Thermoleptolyngbya sichuanensis A183: one gene and its partner. The protein of the gene in region 2 interacts with the protein of the main gene of each other region in a pairwise test. Links are inferred from orthologs where the notes say so. Each region holds a gene or a part of one and is shown on either strand. Other genes may lie near its edges.

Region 1 (3,273 bases), 2.0 Mb from region 2 along the record:
CAGACCCCAATGCGCCCTTTGTGCGCTCCTCGCGGCAATATTGGGGGGGTGACGTGAACTGGCGCACCGCTATGGCCTACGATGCGGCGATCGCCCTTATAAGGGCCATTTCTATTGGCAAAACCAATCGCGCTGCCATTGCGGAATCTCTGCGCTCCAACGCTGATACCATTGAAGGGGCGACGGGTGTGGTGCGGTTCCTACCATCGGGCGATCGCAACCAGGCCATGCAGCTCGTGGAAATCGTCCCCAGTCAGTCCCAGTTTGGGTATAGCTTTTATCCCGTGTCTCAGCCGTGAAGGGGAATGGACGCGCCATTTGCGCCACTCACATTTGCGCCACTCATTATTGCGCTACTGCTCCACATTGCGCTACTGCTCCACGACCGTCGTATCCGGAGCCTTGCTGGGAGAAATCAGGTCAATGCGGATCAGCGCTTCCATCACGTCGCGGGCGATGGGCGCGGCAACGGTGGAGCCGTAGGCATTGTCGCCCTGGGGTTCATCGATGACCACCAGCACCGCATAGCGGGGAGCCTCAACCGGAAACAGGCTGACGAAGCTGGTGATTCGGGCAACGTTGTCGTAGCCGCCCGTGGCGCTGGCTTTTTGAGCCGTCCCCGTTTTGCCAGCAATGCGATAGCCAGGAATTTGGGCGGGCGTGCCTGTGCCTTCTTCGACGGCCTTTTCCATCATGCCCAGCACGGCCTGCGCCGTTTCACGCGAGAAAACCTGCTTGGGCGGCGCGTATTGGGGCTGCCAGTGGAGCTTGCCGCTGCTGTCAAAGAGGCCTTCGACGACGTGGGGCGTGACCAGGAAACCGCCGTTGGCGATCGCCCCTTGCAGCCGCAGCAGTTGCACCGGGGTCAGGCTAAAGCCTTGCCCAAAAGCAGTCACTGCCACCTCCACCGGATCGCCTAGGAACTGATCCCGTTTTTTCACCTGGCCGGCTGTTTCAAACGGCAGATCGATCCCCGTGGGCTTGGCCAGTTCGATCTTTGCCAGCCAGTCGTAATAAATCTCTGGCTTCAGCGTTTGCATGATTCGCACCATGCCGACGTTGCTAGAGTGGGCGACGATTTCCCCGACGGTTTGGGAACCCCGCGCCGCGCCGTCGCTGTTCTGAATCGGCCAAGGGCCGATGTAGATTCGCCCTTCGTCATAGAAGCTGTCGTTGGGGCGGACGGTGCCGGCTTCTAGGGCGATCGCCACGTTGATTGGCTTGAAGGTTGAACCCGGCTCGTAGGGATCGGTCAGCAGCCAGTTGCGGAGCTGATCCATCGGGTAGGTGTAGTACTGGTTGGGGTCAAAGGATGGCTCTATTGCCATCACTCGCAGCGCCCCCGTCTGTACCTCCATCACTAGCACCGCGCCCCGCTTTGCGCTAAACTCAGCCATTTTTTGTTTAAGCGCTTTGCGAGCAGCTTGCTGGAGCCGTCGATCAACCGTGATTTTTAGCCGCAGGTCGTCCTGTTTCAGCATATAGTTGGGAATTTCGCCAGGCTTAACGAGATCCTGTCCGCGGCGCAAAAAGCGAGCCACTTGGTTCGACCGCTCCAGGGCCGCCCGCTGGGTATACTCCACACCCGCCTGCGCTTCTCGATCTAGATTGACATAGCCCACTACCTCCGCCAGTAGGTCTTGCTGCGGGTAGAAGCGCTGCTGTCGGGGAAGCAGTTCTAGCCCGTCCAGCCGCAGGGCCCGAATCCGGTCGGCGGCATCTTCCGAGAGTCCGAAGGTAACCTCGATGCCGCTGTCCTGCTCGTCGAACAGATTAGCCAAATCTACCGAGGACTGGTTGAGGATGGGGGCGATCGCCTCGGCCACCTCATCCTTGGACTTTTTGAACAGCTTGGGATGGGCGTAGAGCATGTAAACCAGCCGATCCACCGCCAGCGACGTACCCTGATGATCGACAATTGGGCGGCGCGGCAAAATCGGCTGCAACCTCACCGTCTGCTGAGCTTGGGCGCGGCTGGACAAGACATCTGCCTGAAGCACCTGCAAGCGAAACAGATTGGCCGTCAGCCCGATTGCGCCAAGGGTCAACACGCCCCACACCAATAGCATCCGCGCCGCTGAGGGATGGCTGGCGGGATCGACCCGATGCAGACGCACAGACTTCGACGCTGGGCGAACCGCCGATCGAGGGGCTGTCTGCCGTTTCCCCCGCTGGGGGCGCGATCCCGACGGGTTCACACGGGGTTGGGGGAATCGAGCAGAACGGCCCGGACTTGCTGGACCAGGTGTTCTCTGACGGGGCGATCGCCCCTGGGACGCACCCCCCAGAGATGCACCCCCCAGAGATGCGCCTGCCAGAGATGGGCCCGCCAGCGATGCACGCCGCAACGGCCGCTGAGGCGATACGACTGAACGGGCCGTCCGCTGGGCAGCAGACCGAGTTGCCCCTTGTCCGGGAGATTTGCGAAGCGATCCCTGTGGGAATCGCCCCTCGCCCAGATCATGGAGAACCTGCCAGGCTGCGTTCAGCGATCGCCCCCACTGTCGCAGCAGGCGGCGGACAGAGACGGCAGGAGAACGACGGGGCGGATTGGTAGCTGGTCGTCCCGTCGTCTTTGCAGGTTTACTTGCAGGACTAGAAGAACGCTTACCAGCCGCACGCTGGGATCGTCGAAGACCAGAGGGTGGGGGAACCGATTGGGTCATGACAATGCCAAAAAATACTGAGCCAAAAAATACTGACAAAACACTGAAAATGAAAATGCCCTGTTGGGACGGGAAGCCAGATTGCATCAGCCTGAGTCTGTCCAGCGATCCCGCGCCAACCCAAGTCGCCTTGGCTCATATCGGCTAATAGGCCATTGGCACTTCTGCGGGCAGGGGTGCAGCAGGCTCCGAGGCTGGACTTTGGACTGGGCTTTGGGCAGGAGCGGGCGACGGTGCAGGCAGGAAAATCGCGCTTTCGGGCGTGGGCAAGATCAGCCCAGAGTCGGGGCGCTCAGCCTGGTTTGCGAGATGCTGCCGCAGGGTTTCGCTGGCTGCCGTTAGCTGGCGTTCTTGTCGTTCTAGCGCTTGCATCCGGTCAAATTCGCCGCGCCAGAGATGCTGGATATAGACCGTCCAGCCGTACATTGCGAAACTCAGCGTCACCAGCCCTGTGGTAATCACTGTCGAGGCCCGCTGCGTCCGCAACAGCTGATTGAGCCAGCGCGGTTTTCGAGCCACCGGAATGGACTGAACCACTGGGCGATCGCCCTGCCGCTGCGCCGATCGAGCCAGCCGCCGCGCAGTTCGTTGAAGCCTCGGCGGCGGA
Region 2 (3,181 bases):
CTTGCGCCTGGGGCTGCGTTTGCCCCTGGGGAGCATTACTCTGAGGCACGTCGTTACCAGAACAGGCGGAAAGTAAACCAACTGCCAGCAGCGCAAATCCAGAACTTTTGACGGATGATTTGAATGATTGTTTTAAGTAACTCTTCCACATACTCCACATACTTCTTCGAGTTTCTTTCTATGATGATTTAACGCACCATTAAAACCGTACCTAACAATACTTGCCAAATCTTGAATTAATCTTGAGTTTCTTGTCGAATGTAGCGACCTCCATACAGTATCTTAAATAAGACTTGGAGAAATCAATCTTCAGATTCACTTCAGATCCTCGACGGATTGCTGAAACCCTTTCTATCTAAACCGGGCGATGTAGTCAAGCTATACGGCCTTGAAATGTAACCAGGTTTAAGTTCAGATTTTGCGATTCTTTCAACCGTGCTTTTTAACACTCATAGTTAATCTGGTTGTGTCCCAGATTTCAATGCCCTTAGGGGGGATAGGGTACAGACGGAGCCTTTTCGCAAGAGATAAAGAGATAAATTGATCGACAAATAAACGTACTGAGAAGATCAATCATGATTTTAGAGGTCTATCCCTGATGCAAGCGCTACACGCATTCAAGTAGGGTGTTTCAGTGTTTAACCATAGAGATTTTGTATTAGGAACAACCAAGTAGGTAGACATTAAAAATATAAAACCCAAAGACCCTGCGCTGCCCGCGCACCGGGCGGCGCAGGGTTCAGGATCTGTTTTTTAATCTGGTCTATCTACTTAGTACTCAACAACGGCTCGTGCATTGTCAAACCTTTGAGTTGCCGCAAGTGGAAGGAACGGTTGAGGAGATGAGTGTAGACGGCGGTAAAGTGCGATTGCGAACACCCCAAGGACAACCGAGTGAATGGCACGATTACAAGGCAGTGAATTTGCACGAGTCCTGTGTGTCTACCTTCTTCCAAGATAATAAACCTCCCATTCACGCAGGAGGTTATAATGCCTATGGGCAACAGGTAATCGTAGGATAGCCTCACACCATAGGTATCTCACACAGGTATCTCACACAGATATTTAGAGAGACAGGCAATTTCTGTTGATAAAGCGTCAGAGCGGTTTTCGTTTGCGCTTTGGGATGGGTTGTAGTGATGACACAGAGCGATCGCCCCCAAACCTGCGCCCCTGGCCCAGCGACACCACCGCAGCGCTGCTGCTTTCCCGTGCCACCCGCACCAGCAGCGCTGCCGACACTAGGCTGGCGATGACGGAACTGCCGCCGTAGCTAAAGAAGGGAAACGGTAGCCCGGTGGTGGGCAGCGCTCCTGTGGCCACGCCAATATTCAGCAGCGATTGCCCCACCAGCAGCACCACCACGCCGATCGCCACTAGTTGATGAATTGGGCTTTTGGCCTTTAGCGCCACCCGCAGCCCCAGCGCCGCGAAGGAACCCAGCAGCAGCAGCAGCAATAGCCCGCCCAAAAAACCAAATTCTTCGGCATAGACCGCAAAAATAAAGTCGGTATAGTGAATCGGCAGGTAAAACAGCTTTTGCTGCGACAGCCCAAAGCCCGTGCCCGTGAGGCCGCCAGAGCCAACGGCCAGCAAGCTCTGAATCAACTGGTAGCCGTTTTGGGCGGGGTCTGCCCAGGGATTGAGAAACGACACGATGCGATCGCGCTGATAGTCGCGCAGGCTGACGCTGAGAACGGCGGCACTCAGCCCGGCGATCGCCGTACCACCCAGGTATCGCCAGGGCAGCCCAGCCGCCAGCGCCATCAGCCATAGCAGCATTCCGCACAGCGCCGTCGTACTCAGGTTGGGCTGGAGCAAGATGCTGGCCAGCAGCACCACAAAAATGCCCAGCCAGGTAAACCGCACCCGCCACGATAGCCGATCCCACCGCCCAAAAATCCGCGCCCCTTGCAGCACCAGAAATGGCTTGATCAATTCCGACGGCTGCAAAATCGGCAATGGCCCGATCGCCAGCCAGCGACTCGCGCCGTTGACCGTTGTGCCAAATCCGGGAACCAGGGTTAGAAGAATCAGCCCCAGGCAGATCAGCATCAGCAGATCCGCCATGCCCAGCACAAACCGCAGCGGCGTACTGACCAACAGGCTAAAGCCCAGCAGCCCAATGCACCCATACAAAACCTGGCGCTGAATATAATAAAGCCCGTTGCCATGCTCGGTATCGGCGATCGCATAAGAGGCAGAAAACAGCACCGCCAGCCCTAGGCCCAGCCACAAAAACGTCAGCCAGCGCAACATCCGCGCCTCCATCGCCCAGGTATCGACTGGCGTACTTTCCCAGGGCAGCGCAGATGACCCAGAAGGGCGATCGCCCGACTCCGGCGATTTTTGGGGCGGCTCGATGATTGGCTGCACAGCCGAGGGCATCGGCGCAGACTGCACCGGACGGCGACTTTTCCCAATACTTCTCACGCGGCGGCTCATATCGCGGCGACTCGTAAAACGATTCACAAATAACAATTCACAAATAACGATTCACAGACGCAGACTCACAAATCCAGGCTCACGAATCCAGACGGAGCAAGCAAACAGCTATCATAAACCAGACTGCCTCTAACCCTAGCGCAACTTTCCCGGTGCGTTAAAACAAAATCCCTGCTGACCCCACTCTCGGATTCCCAAGATGGCTATCTTCAATGTGCGATCGCTCCGCAAAGACTTCGGCATCAAGGAAATTCTCCGGGATGCCAGCTTTAGCCTGGAGGAAGGCGATAAGGTGGGGCTGATCGGCACCAACGGGTCGGGCAAGTCTACTCTGCTGAAAATGCTGGCGGGGCTGGAACCAGCAGACGGCGGCGAGATCTGGCGCAACTCCGGCGCAAAGGTGGTATACCTACCGCAGCAGCCCGCCGTAGATGAGAATCGCACGGTGCTGGAGCAGGTGTTTGCAGACTGTGGCGAACAGATGGCGCTGGTGCGCGAGTATGAAGATTTGTCGGACAAGCTGGCGCACGGACACGGCGACCCCGACGTGCTAATGGCGAAACTATCCAGCGTGTCGCAGAAAATCGAAATGGCCAACGCCTGGGAGCTAGAAACCCAGGCCAAGGTGATCCTCAGTAAGCTGGGCATTCAGGACTTTGAGGCGCGGGTGGGCGACCTGTCGGGTGGATATCGCCGCAGAATTGCGATCGCCACTGCCCTGCTCTCCGACCCCGAC

What was found.
Region 1: the proteins of HPC62_RS15080 (region 2) and HPC62_RS06980 interact in binary tests that used the Escherichia coli proteins (3 or more experiments, as listed by UniProt). The link is inferred for Thermoleptolyngbya sichuanensis A183 from one-to-one orthologs.

The regions. Positions count from the first base shown.
Region 1 is NZ_CP053661.1:1,653,379-1,656,651, forward strand. Bases 20-2,974 are described here. They hold HPC62_RS06980 (peptidoglycan D,D-transpeptidase FtsI family protein), read right to left. Parts: upstream 2,667-2,974; coding sequence 372-2,666; downstream 20-371. Other genes in these bases: HPC62_RS06975 (ABC transporter substrate-binding protein), read left to right, coding at 20-299; HPC62_RS06985 (hypothetical protein), read right to left, coding at 2,811-2,974. Outside these bases: more of HPC62_RS06975, read left to right, coding at 1-19; more of HPC62_RS06985, read right to left, coding at 2,975-3,273. UniProt on the Escherichia coli protein: Essential cell division protein that catalyzes cross-linking of the peptidoglycan cell wall at the division septum. Required for localization of FtsN.
Region 2 is NZ_CP053661.1:3,613,684-3,616,864, reverse strand. The notes cover bases 186-3,048. They hold HPC62_RS15080 (FtsW/RodA/SpoVE family cell cycle protein), read right to left. Parts: upstream 2,272-3,048; coding sequence 1,099-2,271; downstream 186-1,098. Other genes in these bases: HPC62_RS15075 (ABC-F family ATP-binding cassette domain-containing protein), read left to right, coding at 2,645-3,048. In the rest of the region: HPC62_RS15085 (DUF4382 domain-containing protein), read right to left, coding at 1-49; more of HPC62_RS15075, read left to right, coding at 3,049-3,181.